Regions from separate parts of the Pseudarthrobacter sp. AG30 genome, predicted to be linked through region 2. Evidence: predicted binding sites of a transcription regulator. Region 2 holds the regulator's gene; each other region holds the start of a gene.
The links. The regulator HrcA, encoded in region 2, represses chaperone genes, less so after heat shock. The targets are predictions, from matches to a motif close to TTNGCACTCGNNNNNNNCGAGTGCNAA.
Positions count from the first base shown of each region.

Region 1: the regulator HrcA is predicted to act here: its motif matches at 2,689-2,715, upstream of groL (chaperonin GroEL).
Region 3: the regulator HrcA is predicted to act here: its motif matches at 3,692-3,718, upstream of DC347_RS16380 (FmdB family zinc ribbon protein).

Region 1 is NZ_QEHL01000020.1:131,328-137,180, reverse strand. It holds gene DC347_RS17715 (DUF3263 domain-containing protein) at 1-291, shown strand, start outside; gene DC347_RS17710 (LytR C-terminal domain-containing protein) at 343-975, shown strand; gene DC347_RS17705 (cold-shock protein) at 1,138-1,344, shown strand; gene DC347_RS17700 (ABC transporter substrate-binding protein) at 1,341-2,603, shown strand; gene groL (chaperonin GroEL) at 2,893-4,527, shown strand; gene DC347_RS17690 (ABC transporter substrate-binding protein) at 4,610-5,853, opposite strand, start outside.
Region 2 is NZ_QEHL01000003.1:256,716-262,568, reverse strand. It holds gene dnaJ (molecular chaperone DnaJ) at 1-1,115, opposite strand, end outside; gene hrcA (heat-inducible transcriptional repressor HrcA) at 1,200-2,213, opposite strand; gene DC347_RS04410 (DUF3097 domain-containing protein) at 2,387-3,238, shown strand; gene DC347_RS04405 (DUF4870 domain-containing protein) at 3,358-3,768, shown strand; gene hemW (radical SAM family heme chaperone HemW) at 3,885-5,114, opposite strand; gene lepA (translation elongation factor 4) at 5,140-5,853, opposite strand, start outside.
Region 3 is NZ_QEHL01000019.1:14,106-19,958, reverse strand. It holds gene DC347_RS21715 (hypothetical protein) at 1-87, opposite strand, end outside; tRNA gene DC347_RS16405 (tRNA-Ala) at 173-248, opposite strand; gene DC347_RS16400 (hypothetical protein) at 381-1,325, opposite strand; gene DC347_RS16395 (GNAT family N-acetyltransferase) at 1,407-2,027, opposite strand; gene galU (UTP--glucose-1-phosphate uridylyltransferase GalU) at 2,032-2,937, opposite strand; gene DC347_RS16385 (5-formyltetrahydrofolate cyclo-ligase) at 3,041-3,661, shown strand; gene DC347_RS16380 (FmdB family zinc ribbon protein) at 3,774-4,037, shown strand; gene DC347_RS16375 (RcpC/CpaB family pilus assembly protein) at 4,149-4,880, shown strand; gene DC347_RS16370 (AAA family ATPase) at 4,959-5,853, opposite strand, start outside.

The sequences.
Region 1 (5,853 bases), on a different contig from region 2:
CCACGGAATCCCCTGCTGGCGGATTTTCTGCTCCGTGACTCCTCCCTCACCGAGCGCGAACAGCAGATGCTGGCGCTGGAGCGGCAGTGGTGGAAGTACGCGGGGGCCAAGGAACAGGCCATCCGGGAGCTGTTCGACCTCTCCGCAACCCATTACTACCAGCTCCTCAATGCCCTGATCGACCGCGAGGATGCCCTGGCCCACGATCCCATGCTGGTCAAGAGATTGCGTAGACTACGTACGTCGCGCCACCGTGCACGCACCGCCCGCCGCCTGGGATCCGACGCTTAGCACGCCCCAGGCCGGGACCCTGGCAGCAATCAACAAGGATGTCCTTCCACCATGACCAAATACGCCCGCGATGAATTCGACAAGGTCCCCGAGGCCGCGTCGCGACAAGGTGTCCACCGGACGGCCTCGGCCCCGTCCCGGGTGCGGCTGTGGCCCATCCTCGCAGTGGGCGTCGCGGCGCTGGCGATCGGGCTGGTGTCTTTCCTGATCCTCCCCAAGCTGGGGTTCAACGCCACGGCAACCGAGGCCTCTGCCAGCGTGGAATCCACCGCGTTGGCGGGTACCGGATCCACCCCGTCCACCACGCAGGCAACCACGCCCCCGGCCGCTTCAGAACCTTCGGCCACCGCCGGGCCGTCCCCAAGCGGCAGCCCGGAGCCGACGCAGTCGGCCACCCAGCAGGCCGTCGTCGACCGGACGCAGGCAGTGGCCGTCTACAACGCGGCCGGTACCGCCGGGCTGGCCAGCCGCATTGGCGGAACAGTCCAGGCTGACGGCTGGAAGCTCGGACAGGTAGGCAACTGGTCCGGCGCACCGCAGAAATCCTCCGTGATCTACTACGCCGGTCCCCAGCAACTGGCCAGTGCCCAGGAGCTCGCCGCACTGTTGAACATCCCCACGGTCGTCAGCAGCACCGAGTTCCAGGTGCCGCTCGTGGTGGTCCTGGGCCCCGGGTACCGGTAACCGGCCGGCCTCAGTTACGCCTGCATAACGTTCCCGGCCCGGGGCCTGCCGCAGCCTGCGGCCCGTGGCGGCCTTTGGCTAGAGTGATTCCAGGCCACGGCCCGCGGGGCTGCACGCAACAGCACCGGCCCACCCGGCCGCAACGGAAAAGAGTTGGTCACCATGGCACTGGGAACCGTCAAATGGTTCAACGCTGAAAAAGGCTACGGCTTCATCACCGTTGACGGCTCCAGTGATGACATCTTTGTCCATTGGTCTGCGATCCGGGGCGAAGGCTACCGGGCCCTTGAGGAAGGACAACGGGTGCAGCTGGAGGTCGGCGAGGGCGACAAGGGCCCGCAGGCGGAAAACGTCCGGCCCGCCGAGTGAAGCCGAAGCACCGTCCCGCCGTCCGCGCTGCCCTGGCCGTTTCCCTGGCAGCCGTTCTCGGCGCCACAGCCTGCTCCGGGACAGGCGGAAACGCCCGGGTGGAATCCGCCGAGGCATCCGGCGACGGCGTCCTCCGGGTGGGCCTGGTCCTGGACAACACCGGCGGCAACGCTTTCCTGAACCAGCCACAGCTCGCCGCCGCCAAGCTGGCCGTCCAGGACATCAACGCAGCCGGGGGACACAAGGGCCGCCCCGTCGAACTGCTGCCCGCACACCCGGAACAGGACACCGCCGGGCAGGCAAAAGCCCTGCTCGCCGCCAAGGCGGACGTGGTCATCGGACCCACCGACTCCAGCCATGCGGAGGCAGCCGTAAGCGTCCTGTCCCGCGCGCGCATACCGCTCATCTCCCCGGCCAACACCGCTGCCGGCCTGACCGGAATGGCCAGCGGCGGCTACTACTTCCGCACCGCGGCGGCCGACGTCGCGCAAGGGCCTGTGTTGGCCAAACTCGCCAAGGACGCCGGGGCTGCCACCGTCAGCGTGCTGTACCAGGAAGGCACCTACGGCAAGGACCTGCAGGCCGCCGTCACGGAAGCGGCAAAGCAGTCCGGGCTTACCGTCCTTCCCGGTGCCGGCTTCACGACCGGGGACGCCGCGGCGGCAAGCTCCATCGCCAAAGCCAAGCCGGACGCCGTCGTCCTGATAGCCCGTGAGGGCGCCCAAGGCGCACTGGCCGCGCTGAACGGTACCGGCGTTGGCGGTTCACGCATCATCATGAGCGACGGCGCTTTCGCCCGCTACGGCTCCGGCCTCGGTTCCAAGGTCTTGGATGGCGCCCGCGCGGTGGTACCGGGACAGTTGCCTACCGCCGCCTTCCAGCAAAAACTCCTGGCGGTGGACCCGTCGCTGAAGGACGTCTCCTACGCTGCCGAGACCTACGACGCCGTGACCCTGGCCGCGCTGGCAGCGGCCCGCGCGCAGGACGACGCCGGCCGCTCGATCGCCGCCAACCTGATCCCGGTATCGGGCGGAACAGCGGCACCAGGCGCCGGAACGGCCGCTGCGCCGTGCGTGACCTATAAGGCGTGCCTGGGCGGTTTGGCTGCCGGCCCCGACATCAATTACGACGGCGAGTCGGGCCCCATTGCCTTCGACGCGAACGGGGATATCACCGTGGCGTCCTTCTCCGTCTTTACATACGGGGCGGACAACCTGCCCACTCCGAGCGGCCGGGAGACAGCCGGACATCAGGGCTGATCGCCCTCGGCGAAGCGACCGCCGCCAGCAGCCCCTCCGGTGTCTTTTCGCTTGCACTCTCACCGGGGGAGTGCTAATTATGGAGTTAGCACTCTGACGTACCGACTGCTAAGCAACGCCCGGTTCCGGCCGGCCGCGCAAGGCACCGGTCGAAGAGCGAAAGAAACACCTCACTTCAGTGAGATCCCCAGGCGGAGGCATACAGAGGCCGCTGTCGAAGGATCGTCCGTCGCGGGCACTGCAGCGAAGGTTCATTCTTAACGACTGTCCCGAAAGGACTACTGCCGTTATGGCCAAGATCATTGCATTTGATGAAGAGGCACGCCGCGGCCTTGAGCGTGGCCTGAACACCCTCGCCGACGCCGTTAAGGTCACCCTCGGCCCGCGTGGACGCAACGTCGTCCTCGAAAAGAAGTGGGGCGCCCCCACGATCACCAACGATGGTGTTTCCATCGCCAAGGAGATCGAGCTGGACGACCCGTACGAGAAGATCGGCGCAGAGCTGGTCAAGGAAGTTGCCAAGAAGACGGACGACGTCGCCGGCGACGGTACCACGACTGCGACGGTGCTGGCCCAGGCGCTGGTCAAGGAAGGCCTGCGCAACGTTGCCGCCGGTGCCGACCCGCTGTCCCTCAAGCGCGGCATCGAGAAGGCCGTTGAAGCCGTCACCCGCGAACTCCTGGCCTCCGCCAAGGAAATCGAAACCAAGGAAGAGATCGCGGCCACCGCCTCCATCTCCGCCGGTGACGACGAAATTGGTGCCCTCATCGCCGAAGCCCTGGACAAGGTCGGCAAGGAAGGCGTCATCACGGTCGAGGAGTCCAACACCTTCGGCCTGGAGCTTGAACTCACCGAAGGCATGCGCTTCGACAAGGGCTACATCTCCGCCTACTTCGTCACAGACGCCGAGCGCCAGGAAACGGTCCTCGAGGATCCGTACATCCTGATCGTCAACTCCAAGATCTCCAACGTCAAGGAACTGGTTGCTGTCCTCGAAAAGGTCATGCAGTCCAACAAGCCGCTGCTGATCATCGCCGAAGACATCGAGGGCGAGGCCCTGGCCACCCTGATCGTCAACAAGATCCGTGGCACCTTCAAGTCCGTTGCCGTCAAGGCCCCGGGCTTCGGCGACCGCCGCAAGGCACAGCTGGCAGACATCGCCGTCCTCACCGGCGGCCAGGTCATCTCCGAGGAAGTGGGCCTTAAGCTCGAGACCGCAGGCCTCGAACTGCTGGGCCAGGCCCGCAAGGTTGTTGTCACCAAGGACGAGACCACCATCGTCGAGGGTGCAGGCGACGCCGACCAGATCGCCGGCCGCGTATCCCAGATCCGCGCCGAGATCGAGAACTCGGACTCCGACTACGACCGCGAGAAGCTGCAGGAACGCCTGGCCAAGCTGGCCGGCGGCGTTGCAGTCATCAAGGCCGGTGCCGCCACCGAGGTTGAGCTCAAGGAACGCAAGCACCGCATCGAGGACGCCGTCCGCAACGCCAAGGCTGCGGTTGAAGAAGGCATCGTCGCCGGTGGCGGTGTTGCCCTCATCCAGGCCGGTGCCAAGGCATTTGCCAACCTGCAGCTCTCCGGCGACGAAGCAACGGGCGCCAACATCGTCCGCGTTGCCATTGACGCCCCGCTGAAGCAGATTGCCTTCAACGCCGGCCTCGAGCCCGGCGTGGTTGTCGACAAGGTCCGCGGCCTGCCCGCAGGCCACGGCCTGAACGCAGCCACCGGCGAGTACGTCGACCTGCTGGCAGCCGGCGTGAACGATCCGGTCAAGGTCACCCGCTCTGCCCTGCAGAACGCGGCGTCCATCGCCGGCCTGTTCCTCACCACCGAAGCCGTGGTGGCAGACAAGCCCGAGAAGGCTTCTGCCCCCGCCGGTGGAGACGACATGGGCGGCATGGGCGGCATGGGCGGCTTCTAAGCCCACTGCCGGGACCTGTCCCGCTGACATGAAATGCGGCCCCCTCCGTTTGGAGGGGGCCGCATTTTTATGGTTCCGAGGGCTACTTCCTGGCGGAAGCCAGCATCCCTTCAACCTCCTTCTTGAAGGCATCCGCGGCTGCCTGCGGGGTCAGGCGGTCGTACAGTACTTCATCCGTGTAGCGCTTGATGACGTTCTGGACGCTGCCCGCACCCACCGGCGGGACCGGCGGGGCGCCCTTGACGTCCGGCGCTATGTCCTTGAGGAAGCCCACCACCGTGGTGTCAGCCGGCTTGAGCGAGGGAGTAATGCCCGCGACGATCGCGCTGTTGGTGGGCACGCCGCGGTCCGTCATCAGGATGCCGCCTGCCTCCGGACTGTTCGTGAGGTAGTCGATGAATTCAGCCGCCTGCTGCGGGTGCTTGGACCGGGACGAAGCCGACCAGAACATGGTGGGCTTGTAGTACATCCCGTTGCTTGCCGATGCGCCACTGATGCTCGGTGCCCGCAGCATCTTGATGCTGCTGCCCGTGGTGGACTCCAGGGACCCCAGCTGGTTGGTCCACCACCAGGCCATGGCCACCCGGTTGGTGCCGAACAGGCTCTCCTCCAGCCCCGCGCCGGCGTCCTCGGTGGCGACGGTGGCAGGAGGACTGGCCTTTGAGTTGCGCTGGTCCTTGAGCCGTTCCCAGAAAGACGCGGCGGTCGCCGTCTCGAAACCGAGGCCCCCGTCACCCGTGTACAGGTCCTGTCCGTGCTGGCGCAGCCAGATGATCAGGTCTGCTTCGTTGCTGCCGTAGGCGGCGCCGTAGCTCTTCCCGCCACCAGCGGCGCTGATCTTGGCTGCGGTGTCCGTGAAGTCTTTCCACGTCCACGTCCTGTCGTCCGGCAGCGGAATGCCTGCGGCGTCGAACACCTTGGTGTTGGCCATGATGACGTAGGCATTCTGGCCGGTGCTGAGACCATACTGGGCGCCACCGTACTGGCCGGAGGCCAAGGCCTCCTTGTCCAGCTTCGAGGTGTCGATGCCGCTTTGCTTCGACAGGTCCATAAGCGCCCCGCGCCCGCCGTATTCGGCAATGTACTTCTGGTCCATCTGGATGACGTCCGGTGCATCATTGGCAGCTGTCTTCGTGGCCAGCTTGTCCCAGTAGCTGGCCCATTCGCCCGGCTCCGCCTTGATCTTGATATTCGGGTGCGACGCCTCGAACGCGGCGATGACCTTCTGGGTCTGTGCGTTCAGGTACTCGTTGCCCCACCATGCGAACCGCAGGGTCACCTGCCCGTTGTCCCCGGAACTGCCGGGAGCTCCGCAGCCTGTCGCCA
Region 2 (5,853 bases):
AGCCGGTCCCGGAGCTTGGCGAACATCCCGCCGCTGGCAGCGAGCTTACCCTCGGTGATCTGTTCCCCACGGAGCTTGGCCAGCTGGCGCAGCAGGTCCTCTTGCGCGGCGTCGAGTTTGGCGGGAGTGTCCACTTGGAGGTGGACCTTCAGGTCTCCGCGCCCGTAGCCCCTCAGGTGGGTGACGCCCAGACCGCGGAGGGTAATGACCTCGCCGGACTGGGTGCCGGGCTTGACGTCGATCTCCTGGCTGCCGTCGAAGGTTTCCAGGCTGACGTCCGTGCCGAGGGCAGCCGCTGTCATGGGGATGTGCAAAGTGGCGTGCAGGTCATCGCCTTCGCGGACATAGGTGGCGTCGTTGTTGACCCGGATCTCCACGTAGAGGTCGCCTGCGGGGCCACCGGCGGGGCCGGCTTCGCCTTGCCCGGAGAGCTGGATGCGGGTTCCGGTGGCAACACCGGCAGGAACCTTGATGGTCAGTGAGCGGCGGCTGCGGATGCGGCCCTGGCCGCTGCATTCGTTGCAGGGATCCTTGATGACCGTGCCGAAGCCTTCGCAGGTGCCGCAGGGGGCCGCCGTCATGACCTGGCCAAGAATGGAGCGGACGGCACGCTGGACCTGGCCGCTGCCGCCGCAGATATCGCAGCGCTCGGGGTGTGTGCCGGGGCGGCAGCACGATCCGTCGCAGGTGGGGCAGACGACGGCGGTGTCCACTTCGAGCTTCTTGTTGACGCCAAAGACGGCGTCGCGGAGGTCGATCCGGACGCTGATGAGCGCGTCCTGGCCCCTTCGCACCCGGGACGCCGGACCGGACGTGCCGCCGGCGCCGAAGAAGGTGTCGAAGATGTCCTGGAACGCGAACCCTTGGCCCGCGTAGCCCGCACCGCCGAAGCCGTTGTCCGTTCCGTTCTCATTGCCGGTGGTGTCGTAGATGCGGCGCTTCTGGGGGTCGGAGAGGACCTCGTAGGCGTGAGTGACTGCCTTGAAGCGTTCCGACGCGTCCGCCCCGGGGTTTACGTCCGGGTGGAGGGTGCGGGCCAGTTTGCGGTAGGCCTTTTTGATCTCTTCGCCCGTAGCTTCGGGGGAGACTCCAAGGACGTCATAGTGGCTGCTCAAAGTTCGTATCTCTTCCTTGTTGTACTGCGTGCCGTTGGGCCCGGTGTCCGGTCCCGTTGCCGGACGTGGTCCGGCAACGGAGGATCAGGGCCCCAAAATCCTGGAAAGGTAGCGGGCCACGGCCCTGACGGCGGCCATGGTGGTGGGGTAGTCCATCCGTGTGGGGCCAAGGATCCCTACCTTCGCGGCGCTGTCAGGGCCGTAGCCTGTGGCCACCACCGATGCCTCCGCGAGGCCGTCGTAAGGGTTCTCCCGTCCGATGCTGACGGCCACGCCACGGTGGTCCTGTGCCATTTCGCTCAGCAACCGCAGCATCACCACCTGCTCCTCGAGTGCTTCGAGCACCGGGCCGATGCTGAGTGGAAAGTCTACGTTGGACCGGGCCAGGTTGGCCGTTCCGGCCATGACCATCCGGTCTTCCCGGCTGCTCTGGGCCAAAACCTCCAGCCCAAGCGCGAGTGCGTGCGCGGCCTGGCGCTGAGGGTGCGGCGCGGCGGCGACGACGGCGGGCAAGGCCTGCGCGAGGTGGCTCAGCGACGTGCCGCCCAAGGCCCCGAGGAACCGGGTCCGCAACTCCGCCAGCGCCTCGTCACCGAGGTCCTGGCCGACGTCGATCACGCGCTGCTCGACTTTGCCGCTGTTGGCAATCAGCACCACCAGTACTTTGCGCGGTGCCAGCAGCACGAATTCGATGTGGCGGACCAGGGCCCTGCTCAAGTGCGGGTACTGGACCACGGCCACCTGGTTGGTCAGCTGGGACAGGAGGCGGACCGTGCGGTCCAGGACGTCGTCGAGGTCGTCCGCTCCTTCCAGGAGTGATTGGATGGCCCGCCGCTCTGCGGCCGACAGGGGCTTGACCGCCGAGATCTGGTCCACGAACAGGCGGTAGCCCTTGTCCGTGGGTATCCGCCCTGCGCTGGTGTGCGGCGCGGTGATCAGGCCCTCATCCTCCAGCGCCGCCATGTCGTTGCGGATCGTGGCGCTGGACACACCGAGATGATGGCGCTCCACCAGCGCTTTTGAGCCGACCGGCTCGCGGGAGTGGACGTAGTCCTCCACGATCGCCCGCAGCACTTCCAGTTTGCGTGGCTCGCTCACTCTCCACCTCCATCCACGGTCCGGGGCGCGTGCCCCGTCCGGTGCCGCCCAGGGGTTAGCACTCGACATGCCTCAGTGCTAACAGTCTATTATGCCTCGGCCCGTTGTTAGCATTGGTACCGCTCCGGGCGAAACTCCGGGGGTGAGGACCTAATGCGAGGCGGATCGAATCCATGGACTACCAGAACTGGGGCCCCCGCGGGATTTCCGCCCCTGCCCGGACCGAACTGCCGGAGGTTCCCGTGGAGCGCGGCATGGTGCTTGAGGAAGTCCAGTCCGGCTGGGTTGGGGCTGTCACCCGGGTGGAGAAGTCCGGCGGAATGCACGTGGTTGCCCTCGAGGACCGGCGCGGAAAATCGCGGTCCTTCCGGCTGGGCTTCGGCTTCCTCCTGGAAGGACAGCCGATCCGCCTGATGCCGCCGGCGCCCGCCCGCGCTGGGGCCGGTCCCGCCGCAGGGCGGACCGCGTCCGGGTCGGTTCGGGTGGCAGGGCAGCGCGCCCAGGTCGCAAAGGCGAGCCGGATCTGGGTGGAAGGCAAGCATGACGCTGAACTGGTGGAGAAGGTGTGGGGAGACGACCTTCGGGTGGAAGGCATCGTCGTCGAACCCCTGCACGGCATCGACGACCTCACGGCCGCCGTGGCGGACTTCAGGCCGGGACCTGGGCGCCGCCTCGGGGTCCTCGTGGACCACCTGGTGCCCGATTCAAAGGAATCGCGCATCGCCGAGGCTGTGATGGCCTCCCCTGGTGCCGCCGGAAATGTCCTGATCGTCGGCCACCCCTACGTGGACGTGTGGCAGGCCATCCGCCCCGCGGTGCTGGGCATCCAGCAATGGCCGGCGATTCCCCGCGGCCAGGACTGGAAGACCGGCATCCTGAAGGCCTTTGGCTGGCCCCACTCCTCGAAGGAAGATATCGGGCTGGGGTGGCAAAAGCTCCTCGGCGCCGTCCGCACGTACGCCGACCTGGAACCGTCGCTGCTGGGGCGGGTTGAGGAAGTGATCGACTTCCTCACCGTGCCCTGAAAGCCGCTCCCGCCCCGCGACCCAGTATTCTGGATACTGCGATGCCTTGCTTTTCACAGCATGGCACCGAGTCCTTATTAGTCGTCAGCACCACTTGCACCCCAGAAGGAAAACAGACTGTGGCAGAAAACGCACGTGATCACAGGGATGGCCAAGGCCGTTCCGAGTACCATGGCGTCCCCGCCAATGCGCTGCCGCTCACGGCCAGCGAAGACCGCCAATGGGCCACGCTGGCCCACTTCGGCGGGATCCTGGGGTGCATTCCGTCCCTGCTGATCTACCTGATCTTCCGGGACCGCGGACCGTTCACCGCGCAGGAGTCGAAGGAAGCGCTGAACTTCAGCCTGCCGCCCACCATCGCCGCGGTCCTGGCCAACATCCTGGTGTTCATTCCCTACGTGGGCAACATCTTCGCCGTTATCGCCACGCTGATCTGGGTGGCGCTAACCTGCTTCTCGGTGGCCGCAGGGATCCACGTCAACCGGGGCCAGCCGCACCGCTACCCGTACAACCTGCGCTGGATCAAATAGTCCCCAGCGGCTCCCAGCCCTCGCAAGCTCAGGCCGGGGCCCTCGCCGCTGTGGGCCCACCCAGCGGCTCCCAGCGCAATCAAGCCCCCACAAGCCCCGCCGGGTTCGTGCTGCGGTTAGTCGGGCAGGATCCTACGGACCACGGCGTCCGCCAGGAGCCGGCCCTTCAGGGTGAGGACCAGCCGTCCGTGGAACGCCGCGGCCGGTTCCACCAGTTCGTCCGCGATCAGGGCCGCCACCTCATGGCGGCCCAAGGTGCTGAGCGTCGAGACGTCGAGCCCTGACTGCAGCCGCGCCTCAAGCATCACCCGCTCCAGTCGCCTGGTGTCCGAATCCAGGGTTTCGCGGCCCGCAGCCGGCGAATAGCCCTGCGCGAGCCGGTTGGCGTAGGCCACAGGGTGCTTGACGTTCCACCAGCGCACGCCGCCCACGTGTGAGTGTGCGCCAGGCCCTATCCCCCACCAGTCGTCGCCCCGCCAGTAGGCCAGGTTGTGCCGGCAGGCCTGGTCCGGGGTCCGGGCCCAATTGCTGACCTCGTACCAGCCCAGCCCGGCTTCGGTGATCAGCTGGTCGGCGAGCTCGTACTTGTCGGCGTGGTCGTCGTCGTCGATTCCGGGGACCTCGCCGCGCCGCATCTGTGCGGCGAGCTTGGTGCCCTCCTCGACGATCAGCGCATAGGCGCTGATGTGGTCGGGCTCGTAGGACAAGGCTGTTTCGAGGGAGTACCGCCAGTCGGCAAGGGATTCACCGGGCGTGCCGTATATCAGGTCCAGGCTGACGGCAAGTCCCGCCTCCCGGGCCCACCGGACCACCTGCGGAACCCGGCTCGGGGTGTGGGTGCGGTCCAGGACCTTCAAGACGTGCGGGACAGCGGATTGCATGCCGAACGACACCCGGGTGAAACCGGCTTCCTTGAGGATCGCGAGGGATTCGGGCGTGACCGAGTCGGGATTGGCCTCCGTGGTGACTTCCGCGCCCTCCTCCATTCCCCACTGGTCGATGGCGGAACGAAGGATCATGGCGAGGTCATCGGCCGGCAGGAGCGTAGGCGTGCCGCCGCCGAAGAAAACGGTGCTGAGCTTGCGTGCCGGGACGCCTGAACGCTGCAGTACCTCCGCGGCCAGCCCCACTTCCGAGACGGCCGTGCCCGCGTAGGCATCCTGGGAAGCGCCGCCGCCGAGTTCAGTTGCCGTATATGTGTTGAAGTCGCAGTACCCGCAGCGCACGGCACAGAACGGGATGTGGACGTACAAGCCGAAGGCCCGGGCCGCCGCACCCTCTGCTGCCTGCGCAGGCAGCAGACCGTCCGACGGCGCCGGGTCGCCAAGGGGAAGGACGCTGGGCATCAGCGGGTCCCCCGCTGCGCGCTGGTCACTTCTTCTTGGCCTTGTCCTTTGAATCGTCCGTGGTGAGGGCCGCGATGAACGCTTCCTGCGGAACTTCCACCGTGCCCACCATCTTCATGCGCTTCTTGCCTTCCTTTTGCTTCTCCAGCAGCTTGCGCTTACGGGAGATGTCGCCGCCGTAGCACTTGGCCAGGACGTCCTTGCGGATGGCGCGGATGCTTTCACGGGCGATGATCCTGGAGCCGATGGCCGCCTGGATGGGCACCTCGAACTGCTGCCGCGGGATGAGTTCCCGCAGCTTGCCGGTCATCATCACGCCGTAGGCATAGGCCTTGTCCTTGTGCGTGATGGCACTGAACGCGTCCACCTGTTCGCCTTGGAGCATAATGTCGACCTTAACCAGATCGGCTGCCTGGTCGCCGTCGGCCTTCCAGTCCAGGGACCCGTAGCCGCGGGTCTTGGACTTCAGGATGTCGAAGAAGTCGAACACGATCTCGGCCAGCGGGAGGCGGTACCTGATCTCCACCCGGTCCTCGGACAGGTAGTCCATTCCACCCAGGACGCCGCGGCGGGCCTGGCAGAGTTCCATGATGGCGCCGACGAATTCGTTGGGCGCCAGGATGGTGGCGGACACCATGGGTTCGCGCACCTCAGCGACCTTGCCTGTGGGGTACTCGCTGGGGTTGGTCACCTGGACCACCTTCTTGTCCTCCAAGGTGACCTCGTACTCAACGTTCGG
Region 3 (5,853 bases), on a different contig from region 2:
GATGGCGAGCCAGAGCAGGCCCTTCACGACAAAGCCGACGATGGACAGAATGAGCCAAATGACAAGAAGTCCGATGATTATTCCCATGGGGCCACTCTAGGCCCGCCATGCAGTAACGGCCCGGGCATTCGACTGCGTTTCGCCCATAAACATTGCGCTGGGGGCAGGGTTCTGGTGGAGCTAAGGAGATTCGAACTCCTGACCTCTTCGATGCGAACGAAGCGCTCTACCAACTGAGCTATAGCCCCGGAATTGACCGCGGCCTGCGTGGTACTCCAGGCCGGTGCGGAACCGGTGTCCCTAGGCTACAAATAATCCGTGTCCAACACCAAATTGACGCGCCCGGTGCGGCACAGCGGATGGGAATGCTTGCCGGCCGCCTATGCCCGACGGCGCTGGAGGACGTCGTCGAGGTTGCTCAAGGCACTCTGTGCCTTGGTCAATTGAGGTGAACCCGCAGGCTGGGACGCGGCTTCCGGGGCGTCGGCACCGGCGGCCCCCTGCTTCAGCGACGGTTTGCCAACCGCTTTCGGAGCCTCCGGCAGTTCAAGCGGCAGCGGCTCGGGGCGCTCAGCTTTGGCTGCCTCAACGTAGGTTGGCCTCGGAACGTCAACAGGCTCCCACGGACTGCCCACGGGAGCGACTGCCGACGCGGCGGCCGCACTGGTGTCACCGGCGGCAACGGCGACGGCGAGGGCCGCCTCACGCAGTTCCATTGCCGTGAGCGGTTTGGCCTTGGCCTCACCCGCTTCGGCGTCAAACAACGGGCTTTCCGGCCGGGCCGGAGCTGTATCGGTTTCGGGCACGGTGACGGGGTCCGGCTCCTGGCGCCGGGAAGGCGCATTCATGGCGGAGCGGAAGGCCGCGTTGACCTTCGCTTTGCGGTCCCGGAGGGCCAGCCAGCGGAGCAGGGCCACCGCGCCGAAAGCCAGCGCAAAGGCGGTGAGGGGAAGCGCGGGCGATCCCACACCGAAGGGAAGGAGCACACCTGAGATGAACGCGGTCACCAAGCACAGCAGACCCGCCAAGGCCACTGCCGTCCGGCCGTACCGGATGCGGAACCGGGCCGGGGGCGGGGTGCTGGCAGCGCCGGCAGCGGCTGCGGCGCTCTTGTTGGGTTCCATGGCTTTCTCCTGCTGGGCGACGACGTTCAACACTTTGCCGGCGGTCTGGTCCGGCCTTTCATCGGCGGGGACGTCTGCCAGGAAGTCGCCGGCGGCCTGGACCTGGCGCCTTCGGTTCCGGAGGACGTACGGGGCGACCCAAAGGATCCAGAGCGCGACGGCAACCACGAGGATCACTGAGCTGCTTAGGGGGAAGTCCACACTCAAAACCGTATGAGCATCATGCCTGCTCAGGCCGCATTAGCCCCGGTGTGTCGTACCCCTGTCCACAAACCGATGGATTTATGACGGGCGGGACGCCAGCCACGGCGCCAGCAGGCCCGCCGGGACTTCTTCGGAGGTCAAGGCAAACGAACGGTGATCCGCCCACCGGCCATTAATGTGCAGGAAACGGGGCCGGTATCCCTCATCCCGAAATCCCAGCTTCTCCACCACCCTCAGGCTGGGCGCGTTCTCCGGCCGGATGTTGATTTCCATCCGGTGCAGGCCAAGGGTCCGGAAGCAGTGGTCTGTCACCAGGGCCACGGATGTGGGCGCGATCCCCCGGCCGGCCCGGGCTTGATCCACCCAGTACCCCAGCGTGGCCATCATGGCCGAACCCCACACAATCGAGGACACCGTCAGCTGGCCCACGATGGCCGGATTCCGAAGTCCCGGCGTCCGCTCGGTGATGACGAATGGAAGCGCCGTGGCCTGGGCCGCCTGCGCGTTCAATGAGCGCACCATATGACGGTAGTCGGGCAGCCCGCCTCCCGGTTCGGGGTTGGAGGCCTCCCAGGGCGCCAGCCACTCGCTGTTCCTGGACCGCACCTCGGTCCATTCCCTTTTGTCGCGGTAGCGGATGGGCCGCAGGACCAGGTCACCGCATTCGAGGGTGACCGGCCAGATGGGACCGGTACGCACGGCGTCAGCTGGAAAGGCCGGCGGTGAAACCGGGCAGCCATTCCCGCAGGCCGGGGCCCAGGTCATCGCTGTCGACGGCCAGCTGGACGCAGGCCTTCAGGTAGCTGAGTTTGTCCCCGGTGTCATAGCGGCGGCCGCGGAACACCACACCGAAGACCCCGTAGCCCTCCCCGTCTCCGGACGCGAGTTCCTGCAGGGCATCGGTCAGCTGGATCTCGCCGCCGCGGCCGGGTGCGGTGTGCTCGAGGACATCAAATACCGCGGGGTGCAGGACGTAGCGGCCGATCAGCGCCAGGTTGGACGGTGCTTCCTCGGGTGAGGGCTTCTCCACGAGCCGGTTGACGCGGACATAGCCTTCGCCGTCCAGTTCCTGGACGTCGGCGCAGCCGTAGGCACTGATCTGTGCCGGCTCCACCTCGATGAGGGCGACGACGGACCCGCCGGTCTTCGCCTGCACGTCGATCATTGTGCTCAGCAGTTCGTCACGGGCATCGATGAGGTCATCACCCAGCAGGACAGCGAAGGCTTCGTCGCCGACGTGTTGTTTGGCGCGGAGCACGGCGTGGCCCAGGCCGTGCGGGTCGCCTTGCCGGACGTAGTGGATGTCGCCCAACTGGCTGGCTGCCTGGATGGAGGCGAGCTTCTCCGTGTCGCCCTTGTCGGCAAGCGTCGATTCGAGCGAGGGCACGCGGTCGAAGTGGTCTTCCAGTGCACGCTTGTTTCGGCCCGTAATCATCAGGATGTCGTTCAGGCCCACATGGACGGCTTCCTCCACCACGTACTGGATGGCAGGTTTGTCCACGACGGGGAGCATTTCCTTCGGCATTGCCTTGGTGGCCGGCAAGAACCTGGTGCCCAGGCCCGCTGCTGGGATGACGGCTTTGCGGACTCTGGGGTTACTGGTAGTCACCGGACTAATCTAACGTCAGCGTCAAGCATTTCAGTAACCACCGGCACAGCGGGCCGTCATCCGCCCGTGACGCCGCGGAACGCCGGTACCAAGGAAGGACACCATGCAGGAGCAGACGAATCCCGCGAAGGACGATATCCGGGCGGCCCACCGGCGCCGGCGCGCCGCGCTGACGGAGGCGAAGCTGGACGCCGCCGGTTCGGCATTGGCTCGCCACGGGGAAGCCTGGGCAGCATCCGTCACCGCGGGGCGCCCAGGCACCGTATGCGTCTACCTGGGTGTCGGCAAGGAACCGCCCACCATGCCGCTGGTCAAGGCGCTGCACGGCAGCGGCCACGAGGTCCTGCTTCCGGTATGCGAGCCGGGCCGGGAGCTGAGCTGGGTGTTCTGGACCCCGGACACCAGCTTCGAACGCAGCCGGTACGCGCCCATCCTGGAACCCGCCGGGAGACGGCACGGGCCCGACGCGGCCGGAAGCGCAGCGGCGCTCATCATTCCCGCCACTGCCGTGGACCTGTCAGGCAACAGGATCGGCCAGGGGGGCGGCTACTACGACACCTTCCTGGGGCATCTCGCCACTGCCGGGAAGGAAATACCGCTGGCCGCTGTTATCTACGACGATGAATTGCTTCCCGCGGGGCGGATTCCTGCCGAGGAATTCGACCGCCCGGTCCCGGGTGTCCTGATGCCTTCCGGGTACCGGGGCCTGGCGGGTGGCGGCTGAGCCCGGTCCCTTCCGGGCGCAGTGATAGAATTAGCACTCAGGCCCTGCGACTGCTAACGAATTACCGGGTGGCAGCACGGGACCTCTCGTTTGCCCAAGAGGAGGAGCACCAGTGCCAACATATGCTTACGCCTGCAAGGATTGCGGCCACGCCTTCGATATCGTCCAGTCGTTCTCGGACAGCAGCCTGACATCCTGCCCCGAATGCGAGGGCACGTTGCGCAAGAAGTTCAACAGCGTGGGTGTGGTTTTCAAGGGCTCAGGTTTCTACCGTACCGACTCCCGCGATTCCAAGGGCAGCTCGGTCTCCTCCGCCCCGGCAGCGACGCCGGCGACGCCGGCGGCATCGCCAGCCCCGGCTGCAGCGGCCAGCTAGCCCCAAGCACTGATGACGACGACGGCCGGCACCTTCGGGCGCCGGCCGCCTTTGTCCACATAGCTGCAGCCACCACTGTCCTGCCGCTTCGGCTGCCCATAGCGTGGGCGCATGCCTGCATATCCACGCCGCGGCCGCGACAGCCTCCGGATTCCCACGACGTCCCGCACCACCGGCCGTCCCGCCAAGGCCAACCACCCCATCCCGGCGCGGGTAGCGTCCTGGCTGGGCCGCAACCGCCGCCTGGCCGCCGCCCTGGTCCTGTGTGCAGCGGCGGCCATCACTGTCAATCAACTGACGCCGGCTCCGCTCTCGACCGTGACAGCACTTGCTGCTGCGCGGGATCTTCCGGCAGGTACCGCTGTGACGGCGGCAGATTTGGCCAGCGTTCATGTGCCGCCCGGGATGGTGGCGGAGGGCTTCCTCCAAGACACTGCCGCAGCCGCCGGCAAGCAGCTCGCCGGTCCGTTACGAAAGGGCCAGCTCGTTACCGACGCCCAACTCCTGGGACCGGGCCTTCTCGTTGGGACGCCTCCGGGCTCGGCCGCGGTTCCGCTCCGCATGGCGGACCCGTCCTCCACTCAGCTTGTGGCCCCGGGCCAGTTGGTCAATGTGGTGCTCACATCTGCCAACGGGTTTGACCAGCAAGGCCCCTCCGAGGTGCTGGCGTCTGCGGTTCCCGTGCTGTGGACTTCGAACAAGGGCGGCCAGGGTGGCCAGTGGCTGGGTACAACGGAGACCGACGGGTTGATAGTGGTGGCAGCAAACGCGGAACAGTCATCCCGGCTGGCTGGAGCGTCAACGCAGGGCAGGCTCTTCTTCGTCCTGGTTGGTCCGCCGTGACACCACGGATACGATCCCTCAACAACTTCCGGGTTGCCCGGGCCCAAAGGCTTGGCTGCTCGTCAGCCCCGCTGCTGGTCAGCCCCAGTGCGGCGGTTTCTGTTCCTTCAGCCACGCGTCGTGGTCATCCTCCCGGTCGCCCCAGCTGCGGGCGTCGTCCTCCGCAGCCTTGCTGGGCAGCACAGCGTCGGTACCTGAGGTGGCCCGCCCTGGCGCTGGAGTGGAGTGAGGCGCACCTGCCGGATTTCCGCCGTCAGGTACCGCTTCCGTCTTCTCGTTCTCGCTCATATCTTCTCCGTCCCGATCTTCCGCGGACCCATTGTTGTCGGAAATATCGCTGCCGGAACCATTGTCGTCGGAAACACTGACGTCGGAAACACTGTCGTCGGAGACACTGTCTTCCGCGGCCATGCCGTTGGCCTCCTTGGCGTCCAGGCCACCGGCCCGCCGGCCCTGGCTGGGGCGGATGCCCGCGGCGGGGTCTCCGGAGTCACTCCGGTTCCCGCCATTGGCGTTCCGCGGCAGATAGGCAACACCGGCGGCCGGTGCTGCATCGATACCATTGAGCGCCTGGTCCACGTCGTCGTCAAGGAATCCAGCCGAGTGCCCGGTCCTGCCCGGCAGCACCAGGTTTTCCAGGCCGAGGTACCCGGCAATGCGGTCGGCACAGGACGACGGGTCGGTAAATACCTCGATGGTCCACAACGGCATATAACGCCATCCCAGGCGCTCCAGCAGCTCCGGGCGGAGCCTGCTGCGTTCCCGGACGCTCATGGTGCGGTACTGCCCGGTGCCGTCAGACTCGATCGCCACTGGTCGTGGCAGGTCGGCATCATCCTTGCCCATGGTATTCAGCGGGTCAGCCGCGGCCACAACGTCGATGGCGCCGTCGTACTGGTGCCAAACCCGGGCGCCGCGGGCGCGCAAACGGTCACCCAAGTCGGCGACCAGCGGGTCCGCACCGAGTGCCTGT